One region of the Pantoea phytostimulans genome, then DNA from elsewhere that is predicted to be linked to it. Evidence: riboswitches for the same ligand, from Rfam matches in the RefSeq annotation. Region 1 holds a riboswitch; each other region holds the start of a gene.
What was found. A riboswitch is a leader RNA that binds a small molecule or an ion and turns the genes downstream of it on or off. The one in region 1 is predicted to bind thiamine pyrophosphate.
Positions count from the first base shown of each region.

Region 2: another riboswitch for thiamine pyrophosphate. It lies ahead of thiM (hydroxyethylthiazole kinase); the one in region 1 lies ahead of thiC (phosphomethylpyrimidine synthase ThiC).
Region 3: another riboswitch for thiamine pyrophosphate. It lies ahead of ACF2G4_RS19530 (FAD-dependent oxidoreductase); the one in region 1 lies ahead of thiC (phosphomethylpyrimidine synthase ThiC).
Region 4: another riboswitch for thiamine pyrophosphate. It lies ahead of tenA (thiaminase II); the one in region 1 lies ahead of thiC (phosphomethylpyrimidine synthase ThiC).

Region 1 is NZ_CP173698.1:3,340,082-3,347,310, forward strand. Features, by position in the region: gene ACF2G4_RS15630 (PLP-dependent aminotransferase family protein) at 1-184, shown strand, start outside; gene thiE (thiamine phosphate synthase) at 373-1,005, opposite strand; gene thiC (phosphomethylpyrimidine synthase ThiC) at 1,002-2,930, opposite strand; TPP riboswitch at 3,020-3,118, opposite strand; gene rsd (sigma D regulator) at 3,209-3,715, opposite strand; gene nudC (NAD(+) diphosphatase) at 3,805-4,575, shown strand; gene hemE (uroporphyrinogen decarboxylase) at 4,619-5,686, shown strand; gene nfi (deoxyribonuclease V) at 5,689-6,357, shown strand; gene ACF2G4_RS15665 (YjaG family protein) at 6,420-7,010, shown strand; gene hupA (nucleoid-associated protein HU-alpha) at 7,199-7,229, shown strand, end outside.
Region 2 is NZ_CP173698.1:1,714,286-1,721,514, reverse strand. Features, by position in the region: gene ACF2G4_RS08055 (DUF2778 domain-containing protein) at 1-233, opposite strand, end outside; TPP riboswitch at 1,225-1,315, shown strand; gene thiM (hydroxyethylthiazole kinase) at 1,347-2,138, shown strand; gene thiD (bifunctional hydroxymethylpyrimidine kinase/phosphomethylpyrimidine kinase) at 2,135-2,935, shown strand; gene fbaB (class I fructose-bisphosphate aldolase) at 3,081-4,133, shown strand; gene ACF2G4_RS08035 (GntR family transcriptional regulator) at 4,353-5,039, opposite strand; gene ACF2G4_RS08030 (mannitol dehydrogenase family protein) at 5,141-6,601, opposite strand; gene ACF2G4_RS08025 (MFS transporter) at 6,669-7,229, opposite strand, start outside.
Region 3 is NZ_CP173699.1:217,266-224,494, reverse strand. Features, by position in the region: gene ACF2G4_RS19540 (thiazole synthase) at 1-416, opposite strand, end outside; gene thiS (sulfur carrier protein ThiS) at 419-616, opposite strand; gene ACF2G4_RS19530 (FAD-dependent oxidoreductase) at 616-1,545, opposite strand; TPP riboswitch at 1,687-1,806, opposite strand; gene ACF2G4_RS19525 (ABC transporter ATP-binding protein) at 1,907-2,686, opposite strand; gene ACF2G4_RS19520 (ABC transporter permease) at 2,683-3,369, opposite strand; gene ACF2G4_RS19515 (ABC transporter permease subunit) at 3,379-4,104, opposite strand; gene ACF2G4_RS19510 (transporter substrate-binding domain-containing protein) at 4,111-4,959, opposite strand; gene ACF2G4_RS19505 (M20 family metallopeptidase) at 4,980-6,167, opposite strand; gene ACF2G4_RS19500 (fimbrial protein) at 6,508-7,229, opposite strand, start outside.
Region 4 is NZ_CP173698.1:1,081,748-1,088,976, reverse strand. Features, by position in the region: gene ACF2G4_RS05185 (ABC transporter substrate-binding protein) at 13-939, opposite strand; gene ACF2G4_RS05180 (ABC transporter permease) at 971-1,735, opposite strand; gene ACF2G4_RS05175 (ABC transporter ATP-binding protein) at 1,732-2,472, opposite strand; gene tenA (thiaminase II) at 2,460-3,176, opposite strand; TPP riboswitch at 3,239-3,341, opposite strand; gene ACF2G4_RS05165 (M24 family metallopeptidase) at 3,472-4,869, shown strand; partial or broken gene ACF2G4_RS05160 (GTPase) at 4,911-5,012, shown strand; gene ACF2G4_RS05155 (DNA topology modulation protein FlaR) at 5,175-5,456, shown strand; gene ACF2G4_RS05150 (lipopolysaccharide core heptose(II) kinase RfaY) at 6,034-6,744, shown strand.

The DNA.
Region 1 (7,229 bases):
CGGTTCGCTGTTTTCCGCGTCGGGTAAATATCGTAATTGCCTGCGGCTGAATTATGGACTGCCGTTAACGGACAAAACGGAGCAGGCATTGGTGCTGGTGGGCAAGGCAATAGAACGTGCTATGGCAACCTGTGCGCACGAAACTACTCAAGAGCAACAAATCGAAATCCTTGCAGCTAAGTAGTTGAGGAAGCAGGGCCAGAAAGAGGGAGAAACTGGCCCTGGCCAGGCAACGTTGTCTGGCGAGAACAACTCTACCAAGTAACAAAAAACGCGCCAGTGACTAACTTCGTCACTGCGCGCGGCTTTCCAACTTTACCTGTTCGTTTGCAGAAGTAATAACGTTAATGCGTAGCAGATTACAGAATGCGATTAAATAACCGCTTCCGGTTCGGCCAATGCCAGTAAGGTTCGCGTTGCTTCACGCCAATCCGCTGCTTGTGTAATTGCACTAACCACAGCAATGCTACCCACACCGGTTGCCAATACTTCTGGCGCTCGCGCAATACTGATACCGCCAATCGCCACGGTGGGGATATCTTGCAAACGTGCCAGATGGCGCTTCAGTTCAGTCAGCCCTTGCGGCGCAGAAGGCATCTCTTTGGTTTGTGTTGGAAAAATATGTCCAAGTGCAATGTAGGAAGGGCGCAATGCCAGCGCACGATCCAGTTCAGCATCATCATGCGTGGAAATACCCAGCCGTAATCCAGCCTGATTGATCAGCGCCAAATTCGCGACATCCAAATCCTCCTGACCAAGATGCACACCATACGCGTTGTGCTTGATGGCTAATCGCCAGTAATCATTAATAAACAGGCGTGCACGATACTGCTTACCCAACGTGATCGCCTGAACAATAGCGGGTTCGACTGCCTCATCAGGCTGATCTTTGATTCGTAGTTGAAGAGTACGCACGCCTGCTTTCAACAGGCGTTCAATCCACTCAACGTTATCAACCACCGGATAAAGCCCTAAACGTGGTGAAGTGGTGGGAAATGCATTCATAATTTTTCCTCCAGAGTCGTATCCGCTGGGTGATAAAGCTCACCTCCACGACTGCGAAAATTTTCAGACATCTGCGCCATACCCATTTCAATCGGCTGCGCTGCGGCTTCTTGTTGTGCGGCATATTCACGCACTTCCTGCGTGATTTTCATTGAGCAAAATTTCGGGCCACACATTGAGCAAAAATGCGCCACCTTGCCCGATTCTTGCGGTAGCGTTTCATCGTGATAGGCGTGCGCGGTATGGGGATCTAACGCCAGATTAAACTGATCTTCCCAACGGAATTCGAAACGCGCTTTGGACATGGCGTTATCGCGAATTTGCGCGCCAGGATGCCCTTTGGCGAGATCGGCGGCGTGAGCAGCAATTTTGTAAGTGATTAAGCCTTGCTTTACATCTTCTTTATTCGGCAGGCCAAGATGCTCTTTTGGCGTGACGTAACACAGCATCGCACAGCCAAACCAGCCAATCATGGCTGCGCCAATACCGGAAGTGAAGTGATCGTAACCCGGTGCGATGTCAGTTGTTAGTGGGCCGAGCGTATAAAAAGGGGCTTCATGGCAATGTTCAAGCTGTTCGGTCATGTTGCGGCGTATCATCTGCATCGGAACGTGGCCAGGGCCTTCAATCATTACCTGTACGTCATATTCCCAGGCAATCTTCGTCAATTCACCCAACGTATGCAGCTCGGCAAACTGCGCTTCATCGTTGGCATCCTGAATAGAACCTGGGCGTAAGCCATCTCCCAACGAAAGCGAGACATCGTATGCGGCGCAAATTTCACAAATCTCCCGAAAATGCTGATAGAGAAAGCTCTCTTTGTGATGTGACAGGCACCATTTGGCCATAATCGAACCGCCACGCGAGACAATGCCGGTCAGGCGTTTTGCCGTCATCGGCACGTAACGCAGCAGCACGCCAGCATGAATCGTAAAGTAGTCGACACCTTGCTCAGCCTGTTCTAACAGCGTATCGCGGAATATTTCCCAGTTAAGATCCTCTGCCACGCCATTCACTTTTTCCAGCGCCTGATAAATCGGTACGGTACCAATCGGAACCGGGCTGTTACGCAAAATCCACTCACGTGTTTCGTGTATATAACGGCCGGTGGAGAGATCCATTACCGTGTCAGCACCCCAACGCGTTGACCACACTAATTTTTCCACTTCTTCTTCAATAGAGGAGGTTACTGCCGAGTTCCCGATATTGGCGTTCACCTTCACCAAAAAGTTGCGACCAATAATCATCGGCTCCGATTCGGGGTGATTAATATTGGCGGGAATAATGGCGCGACCCTCGGCGACTTCCTGGCGCACAAACTCCGGCGTAATATTTTCCGGTAAATTAGCACCGAAACTGTATCCCGGATGCTGTTGCAGCAGCACTTCACCACGTATACGCTCGCGGCCCATATTTTCACGCAGTGCGATGTACTCCATTTCTGGCGTGATGATGCCCTGACGCGCGTAGTGCAATTGTGTCACCCGGCGACCGGACTTGGCACGTCGCGGTTGAGGTAAATGCTCGAAACGCAAATGATCAAGACCGTCATCGGCCAAACGCTGCTGCGTGTAAGTCGAGCTAATTTGCGTGAGATTTTCGCTGTCATCGCGATCGTTAATCCAGCCAGCACGCAGTTTTTCAAGACCGCGATGCACATCAATCTGCGCGTCTGGATCACCATAAGCGCCTGCCGTGTCATACACCGGCACGGCTTCATTCTCTTCGAAGCGAGGTTCGTCCTTGGTACCGCCAATTTGGGTGGCGCTGAGTTGAATTTCACGCATTGGCACGCGAATGTCAGCACGGCTACCGGTAATCCAAATGCGTTTAGAGTGGGGGAATGCACTGCCGCCTTGCAGGGAATCGATAAATTCCTGCGCCTGGGCACGTTGTTCGCGACGATTGGTTTTCGAAGTAGACATAGCAATTTTCCAGTTAAGGGGGAACGTTGCTTGTCCGGAGTTCGGAAGGAGTAAGCGATACGATGGACAAAAATAGTGCCAGCGTACTAAGAAGATTTACTCTTGTTCCCTACGCAGGTTCTAACCTGGTCAGGTTCCGCGGATCCCGAATAAACGGTCTCAGCCCGAAGGCACTCCGACAAGAAATTAAAAACGGGTTTATCAGACTGGCGTCATCAAAACCCGTTCAGCATAAAAGGGCTTTTAGGTAATCACAAGACTTTTACATGTGATTAACGTTAAGCGGGACGAGCCATCTGGCTGTCATTGGCGACCGGCGGGCGCGCCAGCTGTTGATCCCACGCCAGCTGAATCAATTTATCTTCCAGCGTGAAGCGGGTTTCTAAAACTTCGCCGACTTCAGAAAGCGCTTTCTGGAAAGTCACGCAGTTATCATCGTCAATTGCCTGTTGCAAATGACCATCATACAGCTGCATCAAACGTTCCGTATTGGCTTCAAGCGGCGGATAGATCTGCGCAGCAGCAATCATCGGACTGTCGCCACTCATTTCACTAATAATGCGCTCGTAAATATTGAAGTGTCCGGCAGAAAGGTAATCCACCAAGCCGTGACAAAAATTATCCAACGCCTGTTCATCCAGCGTCGTTAAAGCTTCTTTATTGGGTTTCAATCCTACCAAATGGTAATAGGCGACTAAGAGTTGGCGACGGGCTTCAAGCCACGAATCCACCAGTTCGTTGCTGCCACCTACGCGCTCGGCCAGGACGTCTAACTGGTTAAGCATATCTAACTCCATGTGAGTTATAGTTGTTTATCTACACACTTAACATCAGGACTTCAGCGTGCCATTTGACGCTAAGGATGACGAAAAAAATGCAATTCGAGATCACAAGCGTAGACGCTGGATGGTGGGTTGTCAGCCATGAGCAAAAACTTTGGCTGCCACAAGGTGAATTACCGCATGGACCTGCAGAAAAATTCGGTCTGACTGGCACTAAAGGTCAGGTCATCGGCGAGTGGCTGGGTGAAAAAGTGTGGCTCATTTGCGAAGCGCGATCTGAAAGCATGTTCTCGGTACGTCAATTAATCGATGAAGAAGTTGGCCTGTTTCAACTCGCTGGGCGCGGTGTTCAACTGGCAGAGTTTTATCGATCCCATCGCTGGTGCGGCTATTGCGGTCACGAAATGAACCGCAGCAAACATGAATTTGCCTGTTTGTGTAGTCATTGTCGTGAGCGTTATTACCCGCAGATCGCGCCTTGTATCATTGTTGCGATTCGTCGGGGTGATGAAATCCTGCTGGCGAATCATGCGCGACAACGTAATAACATTTATACCGTGCTGGCGGGATTCGTCGAGGTGGGCGAAACGCTGGAGCAAGCTGTGGCGCGTGAAGTGATGGAAGAGAGCAATGTGCGGGTTAAAAATGTGCGTTACGTGACGTCACAACCCTGGCCTTTTCCACAATCATTGATGGTGGCGTTTATGGCTGAGTATGAGAGCGGGGATCTGCAACATGACGGCAAAGAGTTGCTGGATGCAGGTTGGTTCCGCTATGACGCGCTGCCAATGCTACCGCCGCCAGGCACCGTGGCGCGCCGCTTGATAGAAGATACCGTCGCCATCTGCCGCGCCGGAGCATAAGGAAAGTGCTACACTACGCGCTTGAAATTGAGAGAGCCTTAAAATGACTGAACTGAAGAATGATCGTTATCTGCGCGCCCTGTTACGTCAGCCGGTTGATGTCACGCCGGTCTGGATGATGCGACAAGCCGGGCGTTATTTACCGGAATACAAAGCGACCCGCGCCGAAGCCGGCGATTTTATGTCGCTGTGTAAAAACGCCGAGCTGGCTTGCGAAGTTACGCTACAGCCGCTGCGTCGTTATGAACTGGATGCGGCGATCCTCTTCAGCGATATCTTAACGATTCCCGATGCGATGGGGCTTGGACTTTACTTCGAAACCGGTGAAGGCCCGCGCTTTTCAAACCCAATTACCTGTCGAGCCGATGTTGAGCGCCTGCCGATCCCCGATCCTGAACAGGAACTGGGTTATGTTATGAACGCTGTGCGCACTATTCGTAAGAATTTAAAAGGCGAAGTGCCGCTGATTGGTTTCTCAGGCAGTCCGTGGACGTTGGCAACATATATGGTCGAAGGCGGCAGCAGCAAAGCCTTTACTAAGATAAAAAAGATGATGTACGCCGATCCCACAACGCTGCATGCGATGCTGAACAAGCTGGCAGACAGCGTCATTTTGTACTTGAATGCACAAATACGTGCCGGTGCGCAGTCGGTAATGGTGTTCGATACTTGGGGTGGGGTGTTGACGGGTCGAGATTATCGCGAGTTCTCGCTTTATTACATGCATAAAATTGTCGATAGCGTTTTGCATGAAAATGAAGGGCGCCGCGTGCCGATTACGCTGTTCACCAAAGGTGGCGGGCAATGGCTGGAAGCGATGGCGGAAACGGGTTGTGATGCGCTCGGCCTAGACTGGACAACTGATATCGGTGACGCTCGCCGTCGCGTAGGTGACAAAGTCGCCTTGCAAGGCAACATGGATCCTTCCATGCTTTATGCACCACCTGCACGTATTGAGCAGGAAGTCGCGGGAATTCTGGAAAGCTTTGGCAAAGGTGATGGTCACGTATTCAACCTGGGTCACGGCATTCATCAGGATGTCCCACCTGAACACGCGGGCACGTTTGTTGAAGCCGTGCATCGCTTATCTCGTCCATGGCACCAGGAGTAAATATGGATATTGCCGCACTACGTGCCGAGCAGCTTCAACGCGCCGCAGACGTGGTGCGTGAGGATGATTTTGACGTGTTGCCGCCACGCTTTATCGGCGGCGCAGACGTTGGCTTTGAGCAAGAGGGTACTATCACGCGTGCCGCTCTGGTCATCCTTGAGTATCCTTCTCTGAAGCTGGTGGAACATCGCATTGCGCGTATCGAAACCACCATGCCGTATATTCCCGGCTTTCTCTCTTTCCGTGAGTATCCCGCGTTAATGGCGGCATGGCAGATGCTTGAGCAAAAACCCGATCTGTTATTTGTTGATGGTCACGGTATTTCGCATCCTCGTCGGCTGGGTGTTGCATCACACTTTGGCTTGCTGGTGGATGTTCCTACGATTGGCGTCGCTAAGCGTCGCTTATGTGGTCGTTATCAAGACGTTGACCCACAACCGGGAAGCCGCCAGCCGCTGATCGACAAAGGCGAGCAAATCGGTTGGGTATGGCGTAGCAAACAGCGTTGTAACCCCTTGTTCATTGCGACCGGGCATCGTGTTAGCCTGGACAGTGCGCTGCATTGGGTTGAAAACTGTACGCGCGGCTATCGTTTGCCTGAGCCTACGCGCTGGGCGGATGCTGTCGCTTCAAATCGTACCGCCTTTCAGCGTTGGCAAAACACGCTTTAACGCTGTTTACGCGGCATTTTTACGATACACTGCCGCCAGCTAAACGAATAAGAGCCACCTTCATGTTACAAAATCCCGTTCATCTGCGTCTGGCAAAGCTGGAAAGCTGGCAACACCTGACCTTTATGGCTTGCCTGTGCGAACGCATGTATCCCAATTACTGGGCTTTTTGCGAGCAGACGCAGTTTGCCGATCCGGCGCTTTACCGTCGTATTCTCGATTTGATTTGGGAAAACCTGACGGTCAAAGATGCAAAGATTAATTTTGATAGCCAACTTGAGAAGCTGGAAGCTGCTATTCCTGATGGCGAAGCTTTTGAGGTTTACGGCGTTTATCCGGCTATCGATGCCTGTGTGGCATTAAGCGAAGTGCTCCATGCACAGTTAAGTGGTGAGACGCTGGAACATGCCATTGAAGTCAGCGAAAGCTCAATCACCACGATAGCGATGCTGGAAATGACTCAGGCAGGTCGTGAAATGACCGATGAAGAGCTGCGTGAAAACCCAGCAATAATCGATGAATGGGACCTGCAATGGGAGATTTTTCGCCTGCTCGCGGACTGTGAAGAGCGTGACCTTGAATTAATCAAAGGACTCCGATCGGACCTGCGTGAAGCGGGAATCAGTAACATCGGTATAAAATTTCAGCAGTAAGGCGAGAAAACGTGACTTCAGGCCCGAATTAGCGCGCCTGGAGGCTTCACATCGGCCCCCTGTCTGGTCTACATTTGGGGGGCTGAAAATTGTGGCTATCGGTGCGTGCTGGCTGGAGAGTGCCAGATTGTGGCTTTTCCCTCGCACTCGTTGCTTAGCAAGCGATAAATACACTTTAAGGATAACTTATGAACAAGACTCAACTGATTGATGTAATCG
Region 2 (7,229 bases), 1.6 Mb from region 1:
CATGTCCAAGCCTCACGGCTCATTGTGTACAGCATGGACTTAAACCCATTAACAGGACGTTTCACGATGTGATAGCGACCAAGCGGGATCGGCCCTTTGAAAGGTATAGCGGCACATGCGGCATTGTTGCGATACTGATCATTGCCAGAAAACGCCATAAAGTGCCCTATACCTGGTAGTATGAGGGGAGAGAATTGTGCGCCTGTAAGAATAAACTTTCCGTTGATTGCCATTTGGCTTTAATCCCTTATTAGTAATCCACTCTTATGATAAGGTTTTTATTGTTGATTTAAAGAAATCATCAAAATTAACAGCGTATTAATTACAATTTCAAAAGCTTTTAGCACGATGGTAGGCTCTGCCAGGGGCTCAGTCACGCTTCATAAAGAGTACTTGGTTAACCTCATCACAACGCGTTTGGTGAGTATTGCCTGATAAGGGATAGGTAGGGAGGCAAGGGAAATAAATTATATTTGCTGAGATAAAATTTAGGATCGTCTTTTAATACATAAATTAGCTGGGGCCTCAGCCCCAACTCCTGACAGATTCATCAATCGACGTTCTAGAGGTATTTGATGGTTTCTTATCGCAGGTTAACGACGGAACTAAAGGACGCTATAGCAACCTTCGCCGTATGATTGTTTTTGCAGGTTCTGATGCATACAGCAAGTTACGTTTTCATACGTCGATGAAAAGTGCATTCCAATATGTTAGTCCACTTGATGAAGGAAATATCATTACACAGAGACGTGAAATCTTACCCAACGTTAAAACATTCACAATGCCTGGCATTGCAGTTGACGTAGTTAAAATCACAGACCCACTTCTAACATAATGGCGAAGATTGATATTCAAGATGACGAAGGAAATAGCCTTATCATCGACAAAATCAACGACAGAATGTTGGTTAGCTTGATTAATATCAGCCGATTAGCAGCACATTACAAAATAACTCCGCAACTTGTAGCCTTAAGAACCTGCAAAACAATTATTGATGGTGAAGGGAAGCCTTATCGGAGTTTGGTTACGGCGGTTAATTCGCCAGTTAGAAAATAGAGTAAAACGCCTTAATGATTGATCCTCGCACTGCGGGGATTTTTGTATAGGGCTTCTGCGCGTTATCAAAGCGGTCAAAGTGGGATACAAAGCGGTTTACAAGCTGGGATCAACTCACCTATGATTGCACTGAGTGATTGAGCAATTATTATAAAAATATGCTTATCTATCAATGACTAGGGGTGCCTTTTAGGCTGAGATATACCCTTTGAACCTGATCTGGATTAATGCCAGCGTAGGGAAGTCTGATGCCTGACCGCATTTGCCTTCTTGTTCGCCGGTTGGGAGTTATGATGACACATCAACCTGAACACCTTTCTGACGCGCACGTCGCGCGTATCCTGCATCAATTTCGCCAACACGCGCCGCTGGTTCATTGCATGACCAATGATGTCGTGCAAACCTTCACGGCCAATGTACTGCTGGCGCTCAACGCGTCGCCTGCCATGGTTATCGATCCTGAAGAAGCTGCGCAATTCAGCGGCTTTGCCGACGCGTTGCTGATTAATGTGGGCACCTTAACGCAGGATCGTCAACTCGCTATGCAAGCCGCCGTTACCGCCGCCAATCAAGCTGGCACGCCATGGACACTTGATCCGGTTGCGGTGGGCGCGCTCACGTTACGCAGCGCATTCTGCCAGCAATTGCTGAGTCAAAAACCCGCCGCTATTCGCGGTAATGCCTCTGAAATTTTAGCGCTAGCGCAGCAAGCTGCGGGCGGGCGAGGCGTTGATAGTTTGCATCAGGCCGATGCCGCAGTGGCAGCCGCTCAGCAGCTTGCTCGCGATTATCACACCCTTGTGATCGTCACCGGCGAAGTTGATTACGCCACTGATGGCTCACGCACCTTAACCATTTCCGGCGGTAGCCCACTGATGACACGCGTAGTCGGCACGGGCTGCGCGTTATCGGCGGTAGTTGCCGCTTTCAGCAGCCTGCCGGGCGATGGCTTGCTCAACGTTGCCTGTGCATGTCGGGTGATGGCGCTGGCAGGGAAAAAAGCGGCGGCGCAAGCGCAAGGGCCGGGCACCTTTGTCGCCGCGTTTCTTGATGCGTTATGGATGCTGGAGGTGGCAGCATGAAGCGCATTAACGCCTTAACCATCGCCGGCACCGATCCCAGTGGCGGAGCCGGGATCCAAGCCGATCTCAAAGCTTTCTCTGCGTTAGGCGCTTATGGCACCAGCGTTATTACTGCGCTGGTGGCGCAAAATACCTGCGGCGTGCAATCGGTTTACCGCGTGGATCCTGACTTTGTCACGGCGCAGTTGGATTCAGTGCTGGATGATGTGCGCATCGATAGCGCGAAAATCGGCATGTTAGCGGAAACCGCGATTGTGGAGCGCGTGGCTCAGCGCCTGAAACGAGCCAGTTTACCCTTTGTCGTGCTGGATACGGTGATGGTGGCCAAGAGCGGCGATGCACTGCTTTCACCGGATGCAATTGCCAGCGTGCGTGAACTGTTATTGCCACAGGTTTCACTGATTACCCCGAATTTGCCAGAAGCCGCCGCACTGTTAAATTGTGCAATTGCGCACAACGAAGATGAAATGCTGACGCAGGGTGAAGCGCTGCTGGCGTTGGGTTGTCAGGCGGTGCTGATGAAAGGGGGACACCTGAGCAATGAGGAAAGCCCGGACTGGCTGATTACGCGCTCAGCTCAGCAACGTTTTACCGCACCTCGTGTGAATACGCGTCACACACACGGCACCGGTTGTACGCTTTCGGCGGCGCTAGCGGCGCTGCGTCCACGCCATCAAAACTGGCAGGAGACGTTAACGGAAGCCAAAGCCTGGTTGCAGCAAGCCTTGTTACACGCTGATTCACTGGAAGTGGGCAAAGGCATTGGGCCGGTGCATCACTTCCATCAATGGTGGTAAGGAGAGAGACTAAAACGGGGCTTTTTCCTGGGGATCCGTCTGAAAAATGGAGTCAGCAATTTGCGTCATAGCGTGAATAAGGTCCAGGCTGTGGGGGTCGAATCGGCGGGTGCCGGTTCACCCTCGACAGCTAACAGGAGTTGACATGACGGACATCGTACAGTTATTGGGCAAAGAAGCGGATTCCCTTCTTCAACATCGCTGCATGACCCTTCCAGCGGAAAGCCTGTATTTACCAGGCGCGGATTTCGTTGATCGGGTAATGATCGACAACAACCGTTCTCCTGCGGTACTGCGCAATATGCAAACGCTGTATAACACCGGTCGCCTGGCGGGAACCGGTTATCTCTCTATTCTGCCGGTCGATCAGGGTGTAGAGCATTCAGCTGGCGCCTCGTTTGCCGCTAATCCGCACTATTTTGATCCCAAAAACATTGTTGAACTGGCGATCGAAGCGGGCTGTAATTGCGTAGCATCAACCTACGGTGTATTGGCTTCCGTATCGCGTCGTTATGCGCACCGCATTCCATTTTTAATGAAGCTTAACCACAACGAAACGCTGAGTTATCCGGCGCAATACGATCAAACGCTGTATGCCAGCGTCGATCAGGCGTTCAACATGGGCGCAGTAGCGGTTGGCGCGACTATTTACTTCGGTTCAGAGCAATCACGCCGCCAAATTGAAGAAATTTCTGCGGCTTTTGAGCGCGCACATGAATTGGGCCTGGTCACAGTATTGTGGGCTTACCTGCGCAATAACGACTTTAAAAAGGATGGCGTGGATTATCACTCCAGTGCGGATTTAACGGGTCAGGCGAACCATTTGGCGGCGACGATTGGTGCCGACATCGTTAAGCAGAAAATGGCGGAAAACAACGGCGGCTATAACGCGGTGAAATTTGGTCATACCGATGAGCGCGTTTACACCAAGCTGACTACTGAAAATCCCATCGATTTGGTGCGTTATCAGTTAGCAAACTGCTATATGGGCCGCGCCGGGTTGATCAATTCGGGTGGCGCGTCAGCGGGTGAAACAGATATTGCCGAATCAGTGCGTACCGCCGTTATTAACAAACGTGCCGGAGGCATGGGATTGATTCTGGGACGTAAGGCGTTCAAGAAATCGTTGAAGGATGGCGTCGCGCTGATAAATGCAGTGCAGGATGTTTATTTGTCAAAAGAGGTGACGATTGCGTAAGGAGTGAGTCCTCTGCGCGCTGCCCCCCATCCCGGCCTTCCTCCGCGAAGCGGGGGAAGGAGACGCTGCCACATGCCGTCTCATCACTAACATAAAGCAGCATCTTCCTCCCCCATTTATGGGGGAGGATTGAGGTGGGGGACAAACGACCTCGCACTTCAGAGGATTGAGGTGGGGGCAAACGGCCTCGCACTTCAAAAGAATAAGGGGACAAACGACTCAAGGCCCTTCAAACCATTCACTGTTGCGTTCGGCAATGGGCGTTATTGAGAAAATCATCTCTTGTAGATGGCGGCGCATCGCTGCTTCTGCGGCATCAGCATCATGAGCTTGTAGCGCTGCGAAAATTTCCTGATGCTGCTCAATCAAACTTTCCGGGGGGGAAACTTCACTCAAGGTTAAAAAGCGCACCCGATCCATCGCCGCCTTGATATTTTCCACCGTTTCCCACGCCAGCGTGCAGTTGATGCTCTCAGCAATTAAACGGTGAAACTCATCATCCAGGCTAAGAAATGCCTGGCTGTCATGCCGCTCAGCAGCCATTTTTTGCAATTGCAAATTGTGTTCCAGCGCCATCAAAGCCGGCGACGCGATCTCCACTGCGGCACGGCGAACCACCGCAATCTCCACTGCTTCGCGGATGAAACGCCCATCGGCTACGCGCTTAGCGGAAATCTTACGCACGAAGGTGCCACGTTGTGGCAGCACCTGTACCAATCCGGCTTCTGCCAGCTTAATAAAAGCTTCACGTACCGGCTGACGTGAAACATTGAAGCGAGCAGAAACTTCTTTCTCAGAGAGCAACGAACCGGGTTGAATCACACAGGTGACGATATCTTTGCGCAGATAACGGTAAATCTGCTGGTTCACTGGCTCGCTGGTGGTAATGGTATAGGCGATCGTCATGCGGCAATGTCCATATTACGGCTGACATAAGCCAGCCCGTAGAGAAAGAATCAGTCTAATCAGCACGCTGCATCTGCGCCAGTGCTTTTGCTACCGCACAATCATGCCGCGTTCATTATTTGATGTACGGTAGCGCGGGCGCCTTGCTGCACCAGTTGCTGATAAAAATGCGTTAATCGGGCAACAAAGTCACCATTTTGTGCCAAATCTTCGCCAAACACCGCGTTCATCCCCAACAAAGCCCGCACGCGAGCTTCACCGTCTTCGCTGTTTTTCACACACTCGGCCAGCGCATTTTTCAGAGGATCTCGTATCTCAATCGGCTGGCCTTGTTCATCTACACCGCCGACATAACGCATCCAGGCGGCAATGCCAAGCAGCAGCAGGTCGCAGCGGCTGCCGTTACGCAGGTGCCAGCGCAGACTATCCAACATCCGTTGTGGCAACTTTTGGGTGCCATCGGTAGCGATCTGATAAGTACGATGTTTAATCGCGCGGTTTTCATAGCGGGCGATTAACGAGTCGGCGTAGGCTTGCAAATCTACCCCTTGAGTGCGCAAGGTTGGCGCTTGCTCATCCACCATTAATGCGCGAGCGGCAGCCCGGAAGTGGCTGTCACCCATGCAATCGCTGATGTGTTCGTAGCCCGCCAAAAAACCCAAATAGGCGAGGAATGAATGGCTACCATTCAGCATCCGCAGCTTCATCTCTTCAAAAGGCAGTACATCGTTTACCAGTTCGGCACCGGCTTTTTCCCACGCTGGGCGGCCGCTGACAAAGTTATCTTCAACCACCCACTGAAAAAACGGCTCTGCTTCTACGGCCACCGGATCCTCCGAACCCAGACGTGCGGTGAGCTGCTCGAAAGCGCTTTCAGTCATGGCAGGTACAATGCGATCAACCATCGTGGAAGGGAAAGTGATGTGTTGCTGAATGTAGTCGGCTAAATCGTCATCCTGACGCTGCGCCAGTTGCACAATCACATTGCGCGTGACATGGCCATTTTCCGGCATATTGTCACAAGACATCACGCTAAACGGCGCTAACCCGGCGTCGCGACGGCGGCGGATTGCCGCCAGTATCAGGCCAGGCAAAGAGCGTGGCGCGTCTGGCTGGGCAAGGTCATGCACGATATCAGGGTGATCTGGATTGAGATCACCGCTGGCAGGTAAATGGCAATAACCCTTTTCCGTAACGGTCATCGAAACAATGGCGACGTCTGGCTGGCTCATGGCGTCAATCACCGCCTCGATTCCGTCGCCTTTGCCGTGCAGCGCAGCAGTGATCACGCCAATTACGCGGGTCTTCAGCGAGTCGTCGGCCATCTCTGTCACGGTGTAGAGCAAATCCTGTTCACGCAGCGCCTGAATAAGTGCGCCGCTGTTGAGATTCACTTCGCAATAGCCCCAATCTGAACCTTGCTCAGCCAGCTTGTCGCTGCACAGCGCCTGATGGGCGCGGTGGAAGGCGCCAAAGCCAATATGCACCATACGTGTTTTAAGTTTGCTACGGTCGTAGCGCGGGCGCTGAACGTCAGCGGGAAGGCGATCGATATCTAACATAGTCTGTCCTTATGGCAAACGGGGCGCCATGCGCCCCGTAATCAGTAATGCATTAACCGCGTCCTGCTTAAACCGAAACCGGTTTGTCGATGGTTTTCGGACTGCGAATCACAAACAGCACCAGGAATGCACCCACGGCGGCGACACATCCCGCCAGGATAAAGGCGCTGTCGAACTTGCCGGTGTGCTGCACAATGAAGCCGGTCACGATGGGACCGATGATGCCCGACAAACTGCCCACCAGATGAATAAATCCACTGATGCTGCCGACGCGGCTTTTGTGCACGACATCCTGAATAATCGCCCAGTAAATCGCGCCGGTGATGTAGAGGAAGAAGATCGATATCGACATCATCATCACGGCAGGCACCACATCTTTTATCGTACCCGCCAGTGCGACACAAATGGCGGCAGCAAACAGTGAGACCACTAACACAATTTTACGTGACAACAGCAACTTGCCAGTGATGTTGAAGATTTTATCGGAGATCCAGCCGCCGAGTGCCAGGCCGATAAAGCCAACAATCCACGGAATCATCGTCGTGATGCTCATGGCCTTGATATCCAGGCCATGTGCCTGCACCAGATAGGCCGGGAACCAGCTCAGGAAGAAGAACAGAATGTAGTT
Region 3 (7,229 bases), on a different replicon from region 1:
GCTTCCAGTAATTTTTCGCCAACAATAAGATCTTCCGTGGTGTAAGGGAAAACGTTGAAACCGTCGGCGCAAAGAATGCGTGCGGCTTCGACCAAGGCAAAAGGATCGGGTTGCAGCGTGTCGGCATGCCCAATGACCTCCAGTTTTATCCAGGATGTATTGAAGAGTTCGCGTGCCATTTGCGCGGTGGTTACCGCCTCTTTGACTGTGTGACAACCGGCAGTGTTAGGCAGAATTCGCGTGTTCAGCGACTTCAACAGTTCACGGAATGCACCACCTGCATTGCCCTCGCGGCGCAGGCTAACCGTAATAATTTCAGTGCCCGATGCGCTAATCGCTTGCGCCAGCACATCAGGCGACGGATAACCGGCGGTTCCCAGTAAAAATCGCGACTGGGGTTGGAAATCGTAAAACATACTTAACCTCCCTGCATCGGTGACAAAATTTCTAGCTGACAACCTGCGGTGATGTGCTGAGCGTCGTAGCGAGATCGCGGTACAAATTCACCGTCCACGGCGCTGGCGACGCAGCTGGCATCTATCTGCTGTTCTTGAAGCAGTTCTGCCAAGGTGTTGGCTTCCGTTTCGATCGGACGACCATTAAGTTGAATACGCATTACAAAACCTCCTGGGCCAGTTGCTGCATCAGTTTTTCAGCCATAATGGGTGCCAGCAAAAAACCATGCCGATACATACCGTTTAAGGAAAATATGCCGTGTTGGTAGCGAACCTCAGGCAGGTTATCGCGATAGGCGGGACGCAGACCGGTGCCGCTTTCAACAATGCGAGCTTCAGCCAGTGCCGGATGAAGGGTGTACGCCGCGCTAAGCAATTCCATCATGGCGCGCGCGCTGATTGGGCTGTCGTCATGACTTTCCACCATGGTGGCACCCAGCATAAAGCGCCCTGCTGCTCGCGGCACCAGATAGCAAGGGAATCGAGGGTGTAACAGGCGAACCGGGCGCGAGAACTGAATTTCATCAGTTTGCAGGATCAGCATTTCACCGCGCACAGCGCGCAGTGCAGGCTGGTCTTCGGCAGCGTGGATGCCGCGACAATCAATGATTTTTCCGCTGGGTTCGCCGTTATGAAAAGAGACATTGGACTGCAGCAATTTTGCGCGCAGTTGCTGCATAGCATCACGTGGATTTAGGTGCGCTTCGCCTGAAAAGAACAAGCCGCGTGCGAAGCGATTTTCCAACGCAGGTTCGATTTCGCCCGGTGCAACCCATTGATGCTCCGACGTCATTTTTGCGAAGCGCGTCAGTTCCAGGCTATCACGCGGCGGCGCAATAACTAACGTGCCGTTATGTTCAACGCCATCAACACGTTTTGACCACCACGCAGCGGAATGCTGTCCCCAATCGATAACCGCTTGAGGTGCGCTTTCAGCTTCGCACCAAGGTGCAAGCATGCCGCCAGCCCAATGCGAAGCCGGAAGACATTCCTCTTTGCTGATCACTTCGACGGATTCACCCTGTTCGACCAGCAGCGTGGCGACACATAAACCTGACACACCGCTGCCTAAAACCGACCAGCGGCTCATGATGCGGAGTCTGCGAGTAAAGCAGTTACATTGGGAGAGTTCATCACATTGGCCTCGTCGTTTAACAGCGAAGACCCGTGATACATGAAAGGAAAAAAGGCGAGAGCAGTGCGGATCGGCCCTTGCGGCAAGGAGCTCAACGCACTGAGATCCAGGTCTTCCTACGCCAGTATCAACTGGGTCAGGTTCTAAGGGTCGCTAAGCCGCGCATTGCGCTATTAGCCTCTCAGTCTCTTCGGCGAGACTCCCCTGACGGGTTCTAGTTTTATTTTAAGGACGGGGATTCGTCAAGGGCACGTGAAGGAAATCCTGATTAAAAACGTCACTCATCCTTGAATGAACGTGATCAAATAAAAGAACGTTATCCCGCGTTGCGCTGGAAATGGCTGTTTACAAAGGCGCGACAACGTGGCGATACAGGGTCGAGGAATACCTGCTCCGGTGCGCCAGATTCCTCCACGATTCCTTGATGCAGAAACACCGCTTTGTTCGATACTTCGCGGGCGAAACCCATTTCATGGGTCACGATGATCATGGTGCGCCCCTCTTCCGCCAGGCTGCGGATTACGCGCAACACCTCTCCTACCAGTTCTGGATCGAGTGCTGAAGTCGGTTCATCAAACAGGATCGCTTTTGGTTGCTGCGCCAGCGCACGCGCAATCGCAACGCGCTGTTGTTGCCCACCCGAAAGTTGTGAAGGCCAGGCATCGCGCTTTGCATACAATCCCACTTTGTGCAGCAACGCTTCGGCTTCTTCAATCGCCTCTTTGTGACTGCGCTTTTGCACATGCACCGGCGCTTCAATAATATTTTGCATCACGGTTTTATGCGGCCACAGATTAAAACTTTGAAACACAAAGCCAAGCTGCATACGCATCAGCTTGATGCGACGACGCTGCTCACGGCTGAGCTTTTCCTCCGTGTTATCGATAGAGACGATTTCATCGCCCACCGAAATCTCACCAGCCTGAGGCACTTCCAGGAAAGGAATGCAACGCAGCAAGGTACTTTTACCGGAGCCACTGGCGCCAATCAGCGAAATAACATCACCGTCGTGTGCCGTCAGGCTGATATCGTGCAGCACTTCATGGCCCGCGTAACTCTTTCTGAGATGACTCAGCATAATCGTGGGTTTGGTCATGACCGCGCTCCAAAATAGTAAGGTGATAAACGTCGTTCCAGCATCGAGACGCCTTTGCTAACCAGCATGGTAAGCAGCAGATAAATCACGGCGGCGCTCAGGAACACTTCCAGTGCGCGGAAAGTGGACGAAACAATGGAATCCGCAATACCGGTCATCTCCATCAGGCTGATAGTGCTGACCAGCGAAGTGGCTTTGATCATTGAGATGATCTCATTGCTGTAGGCCGGTAATGCCTGGCGAATGGCAATGGGTAGCGTGATGCGAGTGAAGATTTTATGCGACGACATGCCAGAAACTTTTGCCGCTTCCAGTGACTGTATGCTGACGGCACGCAAGCCGCCACGCAAGATTTCTGAGGTATACGCCGCATCGTTGAGGATCAGCGCCAGTAATCCGCACCAGTAAGGATCGCGCAGCAACGGCCAAAAAATACTTTCACGAATGGCGGGTAAGCTGCCCAAGCCGTAATAAACCATAAAGATTTGGATCAGCAGCGGTGTGCCGCGAAACAGCCAAACGTAGAAGCGGCAAACGTAACTGCCGATGTGCGTTTGACGCAGCAGATTAAGCAGCAGCGCCAGGATAGCGCCGCCGAGCAAGGACAGAACCGCCAAATTAATGGTCAGCGGCAATCCTTTGAGCAACGCCAGTAGCGTTTCCTGCAAGAAAGTGAAATCCACGTGGGCTCCTTAAAGATTCGCGCGCTGTTGGCCGCGCAGGGCAAATTTTTCCACGTAGCGGAAAACCAAGTCTGAACAGGTGGTGATGATCAGGTAAATCACGGCCCCGACGCTGTAGAAGAAGAAGGACATCTGCGTTGAGTTAGCGGCGGTGGAAACCTGATTCATGGTTTCGACCAAACCGGTTACCGACACCAATGCCGACTCTTTAATCACCGATTGCCACTGATTTCCCATGCCGGGAAGCGCGGTGCGCAGCGCCTGTGGCACGATCATTCTACGGAACATCATCAGACGTCCCATGCCCGTCACCGTTGCGGCTTCCAGCGTGCCTTTTGGAATAGCGTAAAAGGCGCCACGAAATACGCTGCTCTGATAAGCCCCGGAAATCAGTCCAATTGCAATTGCGCCTGCGATAAAACCATTAACGTCGAACGGCCCCTGAAAACCCAGCGCGGTGCCAACAGAAGAAACCACCTGACGTCCACCAAAGTAGAACAGGTAGATCACCAGCAACTCAGGTACACCACGAAATACTGTGATGTAGCCCGCTGCCAGCCGCTGTTGCCAGCGCGAACCGGCGATCTGCATCCAGCACAGTAAACTGCCTAAAATAGCGCCCAGAAACCAGGCGCACAGAGAAACAGTGACAGTAACCGTGGCGGCGTTAAGCAACACGCCGCCCCAACCTTCATCACCGAAGCCAAGTATTTGCCAATCAATATTCATAAACATAGGCAATTAGGCTTTTGGTGCGACGTCTTCGCCAAACCATTTAATGGAGAGTTTGCTCAGCGTGCCGTCTTTAATCATGGATAACAGCGCCTCATCCAATGCCGCTTTCAGCTCGGCATTGCCTTTACGCAAACCAATTGCTGAACCCGCTCCCAGCACGCCACCCGTAAAACCGTAGCCGCTGCTGCTGATAGCGTCGGTGTGTTTTTTCACAAACGCATTAAGATTGGTACGCGAGGCCATAACCGCATCAACACGGCCATTCATCAGGTCGGCGAAAGTTTCCGGGCCAGCTTGATAGGTACGAATTGTCGCAACGTCGCCCAGATACTTTTGTAAGAAATCAGCCTGAATTGTGGCGACCTGCACGGCAATGGTTTTGCCTTTGAAGGTGGCTTTCAAATCATCAATAGACTTTTTCATGCCAGCTTCATCGTCAGCGGCAACCACAGTACCGGTGCCCGGCAACGAAGCTAAAGGTGAGGTTTTTGCTGTGACAAAGCTGGAAATGCTGACGGTATATTCGTGGGTGAAATCGATCGCTTCGGCACGTTTAGGCGTAACAGTGACCGCATCAATGACGGCATCATATTTACCGTCAATCAGGCCGGGAATCATACCTGACCATTTTTGCGCAATAATTTCATATTTGAAACCCGCACGTTTTGCCAGCTCCGCCACCATATCGGGTTCATAACCAACAATTTTGCCGCTTGGCGTAGTTTGGTTAAACGGCGGATACGCGGCTTCAGTTGCAAATTTCAACGTACCAAAATCTTTAGCATACGTAAGCGCTGACGTACTCAGCAGAACCATTCCCAGGGAGACAGCAAACAAGCCTTTACGCATCATCATCTAAACCTCAATTTTTTATATTAGGAGAGCAAGTCAATCGCGAGGCGTGTTAACGCCTGCGTCCCGGCGGCAATACTGCGTTCATCCGGTTGATAATCGGAGTTATGCAGATGATCGTCGCGTCCAGGCGTAGCAGAACCAATATGAATCTGGCATCCCGGAACGCGTTCAGTAAACAGTGAAAAATCTTCCGCGCCAAAGCTGGCGCTGGGTTTTGCGATGATCGGCTTATCAAATTGATGCGAGAGAATGGTTTCCAGCGTATCGATCAATGTGTCATCGTTCATTAATGGCGGAACGCCGCGCTGATAGTTGACCTCAATCCGCACGTTTTGCGCCAAAGCGACACCTTCGCACATCCGCTTGAACGATGCTTCCATATCAGCACGCACTTGTGGCGATTTGGTGCGGATGGTGCCCTGAAACAGGCAGCTGTCGGGAATAATATTATGCGTGGCGCCGCCCTGAATATGACCAATCGTCAGCACTGCGGAGTGCGCGGGGTCACGCTCGCGTGAAATGATGGTCTGCAGTTGGCTGATCAAATGCACGGTGGCGATGATGGGATCGCTGCCCATGTGTGGACGTGCCGCATGGGTGGAAACGCCATGAACCGTCACGTCAAACTCATCGCTGGATGCGGTGCTCGCACCGCGCGTTAACGCGATTTCACCGGCTGCCAGCTCTGGTTTATTGTGCAGCGTAATCGCCCAGTCAATGCCTTCGGCTGCACCATCGGCAATCATCGCTTCTGCACCGCTGTCAGGCGTCTCTTCTGCTGGCTGAAAAATCAGGCGTACCGTGCCTTTTAGCTGTTGACGATAGTGCGGCAAAATAGCGGCTACGCCGAGCAGCGTCGCGGTATGAATATCGTGACCACAGGCGTGCATTTTTCCGGGATAGGTGCTGCTGAACGGCAAACCCGTTTGTTCTTGAATCGGTAGTGCGTCCATGTCAGCACGCAGCAGCACGACTTTGCCCGGCTCAGCGCCATGAATATCTACCATCACGCCGGTTCTGCCTACGCCGGTTTTGGGCTGCAAACCCAAAGCCAGTAATTGTTGCGTGACCAAATTGGCCGTGCGAACCGTATCAAAACCTAATTCGGGATGTGCATGAATATCACGACGAATCGCCACTAAATGGGATTCAAGTTCTTTTACTCTGGCGTTGATTTCCTCGGCCAGCAGCTTTTTATCTTCATTCATAGCAGGCTCGATAATAAGGTGTCAGCGTTGTTTTCCGCGGACAGGATAATATTTAAGGCGGTTATAAGCCGTTTTGTGAAATTTGCGACCGTTTATTTATTCACAGCACGTCAGATAAAGCAATGCAGAATCGAGCCGATTACAAGCTTAAAAATCAATGAGATAGGGTAAGTGAATGGGGAATCGAAGAATAATGCGGCGGATAAACAATATTATTAATAATTAATCTCGCCGCATAAATTTAACTACTTATGTTACTGAACAATTAGGCTGGCTCAGGTTGTGAAAAAGTCGCCAGCAACGGGTTTGGATACGCGAGGTGGCGATACGTTGCGTGCCGTTAATTATATGTCATGGTAAACGTGGCAGAGGCGTTTGTCTTTCCGCCAGCGATGGAAGCAGCCGTCTGATAATAACGCGCGGTTAACGGTAGCAGTAAATTCCCTGTCATTGTCGCGGTGCCAAAGTTCAGCTCGGTACCGAGATCCACCGGCGTGCCGTCTTTAAGCAGCTGAATCCCTATGCCTGACGCCTGGTCCGTACCGGCGTTGAGAGCCAGTACGCCTGTCGGACCCGCGAGTTTTCCATCCAAAGTCATTTTTACCTGCGTGCCCGAAGCGCAGTTTACCCCGACAGTAAAGTCTTTGGGTTTCGCAACCGAGCCTACGCCGCTGAAATCCGCTTCCACAGCGTTATCCAACCTAACGTTAATGACCGTGTTATTAATGGAGCAGGCAACGGGAATGATATAGGTGTCGCTCCCCAGATAGGCCGTAGCATGAAACTCCGGGTAGGAAACAATTTCGTACTTTATGAGCGTTCCCGCTATCACCCGCCCGGCCCCGACGCTACCCGGCACAGTTTTGACCAGCTGTGCCACTATACCTTCTCCATCTAAATAAAAATTCTCGTTAGGAGACATATCATCCAAAGTAGGGAATTTTGTAGAAGGCTCCCCTATACGAAGGCCCACGCCACGGATATTCGTGTTATAGACATTATTCCCGTAAGCACTGAGTGTGGGAAAGCTTAAGAGCGTCCCCTGTATGGCGTAGGCGCTAT
Region 4 (7,229 bases), 1.7 Mb from region 1:
TAACCCAACACGTTAATTAATTTCTGTCGCGTATTGTTCAACTGGCGTGATTTTCTTAATCAGCTTGTTATCAAATAAAAACTGCTCATAAGCCTGATAACGCGGTTTATCTAACGTCGCAGGCTCCGTGGCAAACAGCGGCAGCGTCTTCATCCACGCCTGATGATTCAACGGGGTATTTAACTCAGGATGCTGACGAGCAAAAACCTTCCAGCTCTCTTCAGGGTGCGCACGTAAATAGGCTGTACCTTTCTCCAGCGCGATAAGAAACTTTTTGATCTTCGGTTCGGCAACGGCATCGCGGTTAGCCACAATAATTAATTCATCGTAAGCCGGGACGCCATAATCCTCGACGTTAAGCACGACCGGATCTTTACCCTGCAATGTCATCTCCAATGCTTCGATATTGCGGTAGCCGCCAATCACGGCATCCACCTTTCCGGTTAACAGGGCGCTGGTGAGCTGAAAGTTTACGTTGATCAGTTTGACTGCGTTTGCGTTGAGATTTTCATGTTTGAGCATGGTGGCCAATGTCGCCTGCTCGATGCCGCTCACAGAATATCCCACGGTTTTACCGTTGAGATCGGCTGGCGTCTTAATGCTTTTATCCAACGAAATAACGGTGTTAAGCGGCGTGTTAATTAAGGTGCCTACGCGTACCAGCGGCAAACCCTGATCGGCAAAAAAATGGATTTGCGGCTGATAGGTAATGGCTAAGTCGGCCTGTTTAGCTGCCACGAGGCGGGGCGGTAAAGCGGGATCGGAAGGGGGAATAATCTGCACATCCAGCCCCTGTGCGCTAAATGCGCCGATCTGCTCAGCCACCATGATCGGCGCGTGGTCGGGATTGATGTACCAGTCGAGCATGAGCGTGAGTTTTTCATTGGCGCTCGCGCTGGTGGCTAAAACGGCGCTGGCAATCAGGACGGTTAGGCGCATTTTAAACAGGGTTTTACGTTGGGGGTTGTGGTTATTCATCGTTGTCAGGTATCCAGTTGATCACACGTTTCAGCAAAGCATCAATCACGCTCCAAAGCAGAAGCGTCATCAGCACCAAAATAAACAGGGCGGCAAAGCACATATCACTCTGCATTCGAGCATTGGCATTCAGCATGACGTAGCCCAATCCTTCAGCCGAACCGACCCATTCGCCGATGATCGCGCCGATCGGTGCCACGGCGGCGGCCATGCGCAATCCTGAACCAAACGCAGGCAAGGCCGCCATCAGGCGTACGTGACGTAACTGGGCATACGGCGAAGCGCGCAGGGTGCGGGCTAAATCGAGGTAGTCGTTATTGACGCGGCGCATACCGTCGAAAAACGTAGATGTGACCGGAAAGAAGATCACTAACACTGCCATCACCACTTTTGCGCTCATGCCAAAGCCAAACCACAGCACCAGCAGCGGGGCCAGCGCAAACACCGGAATCGCCTGGCTGGTCAATACCAGCGGCATCAGCCAACGTTGCAGCCGTGGCGAGTAGATCATGCACAGCGCCAGGCTACAGCCGAGCAAGACACCGATGACGAATCCGCTGGCAATTTCTGACAGCGTAATCAGCGAGTGGTAGGCCAGGAACGGCGCATTATCCCAGGCGGCAAGCAACACGGCGCGCGGCGCGGGCAACAAGAAAGCAGGGATGTCACCCCATTTTGTTGCCAGCCACCAAACGCCAATCAGGCCGATAAAAACGCTGAGCCCACGCCTGCTGCGTGCAAGACGATTGTGTTTCATCCTGCCGCCTTGATCAGTCGTTGCAACAGCTCAGCCTGACTTCTCATCGAATCAAGATCGTCGGGCGCACGCGGCGGTAATCCAGCAATGCTGTGCGAGTCATCAATGCCGAAAGGATAGGGTGAAAGCACCAACAAACGGTGACTCAAGCGGCAGGCTTCAGCGGGATCGTGGGTAATCAGCAGCACGGTATGTTGTGCCAGTAATTCAGCCGCCAGGGTTTGAATTTGCGTGCGGGTAATGGCATCCAGCGCGGAGAACGGCTCATCCATCAATACAATCGGTTGCCGTTCATAGAGGGTACGGGCCAGCGCAGCACGCTGACGCATACCGCCGGAAAGGGTGGCCGGCAGGGATTTTTCTTCGCGGCTCAAGCCTACACGCGCCAGCAAATGCCTTGCCCAATCGCGATCGACTTTTTCGCCCCGCAAACGCGCGCCCAGCGCCACGTTATCTATCACCGATAACCACGGATAAAGCAGATCTTTTTGCCCCATCCAGGCTATGCGGCCCGCCAAGGGTTGATTATCGCTGCCCGTCACCGAGCCAGAAGTGGGTGGCGCAAGGCCAGCAATAATGCGTAACAAGCTGCTTTTCCCTGCACCGCTGGCACCCAGAAGCGCCACGAATTCGCCGCCGGTGATATCCATATTCAGCCGGTCAAAAATGATCTGCTCACCGAACTTTAAGCTGAGATCGCGCACTTTAATACCGGGAATGGCGCTTAGCGGCTGCATGCGGAAATCAACGCGTTTGAGGTGTTACCGGCATTGAGTCCCATTTGCCAAAATGCGCTCTCTAAGCGCGTTGCAGTGGTGAAGATATTGGCTAGCGCATCAAAACGGCTTTCACCACCGCGCTGGCGTGCGATATTTTCAAACAGCGTCAGCGAAGCCTGCACGCCAGCCAAATAGCTTTCATCGCCATAGTTTTGTATCCAAGCAGCATAGGGATTATTGCGCATCACAGTGGCGGGATTGTTTAATAAACCAAGCCCAATTTCGGCATAACCTGCGACACAAGGCATCAATGCCGCCAGCAAATCCAGCGCATCACCAGAATGTCCAATATCCAAAACGTAGCGGGTGTAGTTCAGCGTTTCTGGTGCTTCAGCGTCGTTGACGATGTCGCTTTCGCTCAATCCCCATTGCGCGCAATACGTGAGATGCAAGGGCAGCTCACTGACAATAGCGTTGAGGGATGTGGTTGCCGCACGCATTTCGGGTAGCGTGTGGAGTTTGCTGACCAACAAGGCGTAAGCGCGGGCAAAATGCAGCAGGAAGAGATAATCTTGCGTGAGGTAACGCTGAAAAGCGGCGTGCGGCAGGGTACCCGCAGCGAGCTGTTGCACAAAAGTGTGCGAGACATAATCGTGCCAGTGTTGACCCGCTTGCTGGCGAAGACGGCCATATAAGCAATCATTGAACATTGAGAGAGACATGGGACCTCCAGTGATAAGTGGAGATCCGGGCATACTGAGGTAAGAACAGGCATTTGCTGAGTGCAATATTGCCAACCCGTCCCTTCGCTGGCATGACCCAGATCAGGTTCAAAGGGTTCGGCTTACGCCATCTCAGCCCATTTCAGGACACCCCTCGGAGACACTTTTTATACGTCAATTAAAGGGTGAATTCAACGTGTCGATATTGTGGGTTTGGCCGAGTTAGCCACGCTTACTGCAAATTTCCCTCTGCTTTTAACAGAGAAACCTCTCTTTAACTCTTCAGGAGCACGTCATGGATTTGGATACACGCTATTCGCTACAAACGCTTTCGCCACCGCAATGCTTCCGTTATATCGCGGGCCCCGTTTTATCTGATGAAACCCTGAAGCAACGCGTGGTTGAAGTGGTTAATATGATGAAGCAGCACGGGCTGGCGCACTTGGTTATCTATGCAGATAAAGAACATGGCGGCAATTTTGAGTATCTGGCGGGGTTTATTCCGCGTTTTGAAGAGGCACTTTTAGTACTCAGTGATCAAGCTGCTATTAGTTACATCATAGGTAATGAGAACCTCAAACTTGTGCCTTATGCACGTAATGCAGGATTACCTCTGCATGCGCCGATCTTTTCGCTGCCCAATCAACCCATGACACATGAACAGCCGTTAGAGACGTTGCTCGCGAGCGCAGGTTTAATCGCTGGGCAAAAAGTGGGCGTCGTCGGGTGGAAGCTTTTCACCGGCAATGCTGAGCAGCGAAGCAGCCTGTTTGATGTTCCTGCATTTATTCTTGATGCGGTTAAGAAGGCGGTAGGGGGACAACATTGTGTTGTTAACGCAACGGGGATATTTATCTCGCCTGAATATGGCGTTCGCCGCATAAACCGGGCAGATGAAATCGCTTTTTATGAATATGGCGCCAATTTGGCCTCAACCAATGTCCTTAGCGCGCTGGACAGCATTGAACTCGGCAAAAGCGAAAAAGAGATCGGCCATTTGCTGGCTGCCGACGGTCAACCGAATAACGTTATTATGATTGCCGCCAGCGGGGATCGCTTTGCGCATGCCAACCTTTATCCTTCGGATAAACGCATCTGCCTGGGCGATAAGATCTCGCTGACGGTTGGCTTCAAAGGTGGACTCACCAGTCGCTCAGCCTATGTGGTTGCCGACGACACCGCGTTGCCCGACGCGGTTTCTGACTGGCTGACGCAGTTAGCCACGCCCTATTATCATGCCGTGGTGACCTGGCTCGAGAGTTTGCGGGTAGGCATCACGGGCGGAGAAATGTATGCCATTGTCGAGAATGTTCTACCAAAAGCGCGTTATCACTGGCATTTGAACCCGGGGCATTTGGTGGCGGATGAAGAGTGGCTTTGCTCACCAATCTATCCTGATTCCACAATTCCATTAACCAGCGGGATGCTATTGCAGATTGATATTATTCCCTCTTTGCCGGGTTATGGCGGCAGTAACATAGAAGATACGGTTGGGCTGGCAGACATTACATTGCAACAGCAGCTAGCGGCACAATTCCCCGAAGTATGGAAAAGGATGGAAATTCGCAAACGTTATTTGAAAGAGGTAGTAAATATTAAGGTTTCAGATGAGGTAATTTTACTTTCTAATACGGTAGGTTATCTGCGTCCTTTTTTGTTGGATAAAACTCGCGCACTGGTTCGCGTTAAGTAATGAGCAGGTCGCATTTACATTATGACTAACAGGCGTTAACGATGAGCAGTGACATTAAATCTTTATCTTTTCTTGGACCACGAGTCGCTATTATAGGGCCATCTAACAGTGGGAAATCGACGCTGGCCAATGCGATTTCTCATAAAACATCTTATCCCGCAATACACCTTGATCAGCTTTATCATTTACCTGGCACGCATTGGCAGGCGCGACCTAAATCGCATTTTTTAGACCTGCATCGGGCGGCTATCGATCAAGAGTGTTGGATTATTGAGGGTAATTACTCCAGCTGCCTGAAGGAAAGAATGGATCGCGCAACAGGCGTAATTTTACTGGATATCAGTTTACCCTTGATGCTCATGCGTTATTTCCGACGTACCGTCTTCCAGCGTGAACGAATAGGTGGCGTGCTGGCAGAACATCAGCGCGATCGCATTAATAGCGACATGTTGAAATATCTGCTTTTCACCACCCCGAAGAATAGAGCGCATCACCGGGCGATATTTGATGAATTAACGACGCCAAAAGTGGCCTTGTTATCAGCAGAGCAGGTGAAGCGTTGCTGGAAAGAGTGGGCGTTGAAATGAACCCGCTGCAGCGGACGTCAGTGGTTAAAAAGAGAAGGGGGTATATAACGAAGAAGCCAACGTGTTGGCCACAGGCATAAAATGATTTCCATATAATACAGGCTATTGGGTCAAGCAAAGTTAAACAGATTAATCTGCTTCTTAACGGATAAGGCGTAATAAAGATACGCCCAACGTGCTATTTTCAATGAATCTGAATGTTATTTACTGAAGGTTTAGACATGCGCGTAAATAATCTGCTCGAAAATTTTCGCATAATAGAATCATGAGACTTAAGTGATTGATTAACGTTATTATCACTCTGTAATAAAGGTGAGATTTTATTACTTTTAAGCATTTTCTAACAAGATTGTTATAGCTATATGTCGATAATTCCTACTTTTATTGTCTGCCTTTTTGCAGGTGCTTACCCGTTAAGGTCAGCGGCCTGGCAGATATTGCAGGAGGTATTTATGGCGATATTTTTACCGCTATTACGATTGTATGGCTTTTCCGTCGCCGCAGAGTCGCGAAGGGCGCAGATCGGGTCTATACCTAACGGAATTATCCATTTTTTCACTCTGGCCGTAGGCTAATTATGCTGCACAAAACTAAATATAATAATCTTACGCTGTGCTTCAAAGAGAGTCGTGTTCCGTATAACGAGATCCTGGAGGATTTTGTTCATTTACGTCTTCCGATACGTAAAGTGTTCCGCAACAAGGACAATACCAAGGTCATGCTGGTCCAGCACCAGGAACAATTATATATATTGAAAGTATTCAAGCCCAACGGTAAAAAAATCGAAAGGGTGCTTAAATCCTTTTTCAGAAAGGATTACTTTTTAAGTCTGATTCAACTCAACGACGAGCTCTGGTCAAGAGGCATGCGTTTTCAAAATGACGTTTACCTGTTAGCGCAGCGCAAACAGGGTCCTTATACCGATCTCTACATTATGTTGAATGAATACATTCCCGGCACGGTGCTGAATGAGTTTGATGTCATTCCTGAGGTAATCAAACAGGACCTTGTGCATAACATGGCGTTATTGCATCAACATAAACTCATTTCTGGTGACGCCCATAAAGGCAACTTTATCCTTTCTGAACACGGGCTGCGTATCATCGATTTATCCGGTAAGAAGTTCACCCGACGCAGAGTGGCAGAAGATCGCTTGGCGCTGGAGAGTCGTTTCAACATCAAGGAGATAGAGAGGGACTTTTCCTACTATCTGCTCAAAGCGAAATTCCACCTCCGACAAAAAATCAAAAGCGGTAAGCATGTTCTGGCGAAGATGTTTGCCTTTTAAAGGATATTTTCGGCAAGTGCGCAGTGTTTCTGTTTCGGCCAAAAAGTGACGCTTGCTGAGCTTTTCTGCGGCAAGTGCAGGCCGAAACCGGCGTAACTTTCGCGTAGCAGCGTCAAAATGGTTAGCCTGAAAAAGAGCGGTAAAGCTGACATATCGATATAGCCAAACGCGGACATCTGAATTTAGCCGCCATAAGCTAAAGTACGCATAATGTATATTATGTTAAATAGGATAATGAGGAACTTCGCCAATCTTGGGTTTACACGCACACTATTCTCTTCAGTCTTCTACTTAGCGCTGGATTAACTCTTCTGGCTGGTTTACACGCCATAACGGTAAGCCAGCGCTATGTCAGTATTTTTCTATATCACTTCACGATACCGAACGCCCGCTTCAGACCGCATAAAAAATGACATACAGCTTACGCATCTGTGTTTCGATAACCCCCGTGCCTTGGGTAGTTCTTCCAAAGAAAAAAGACTCTC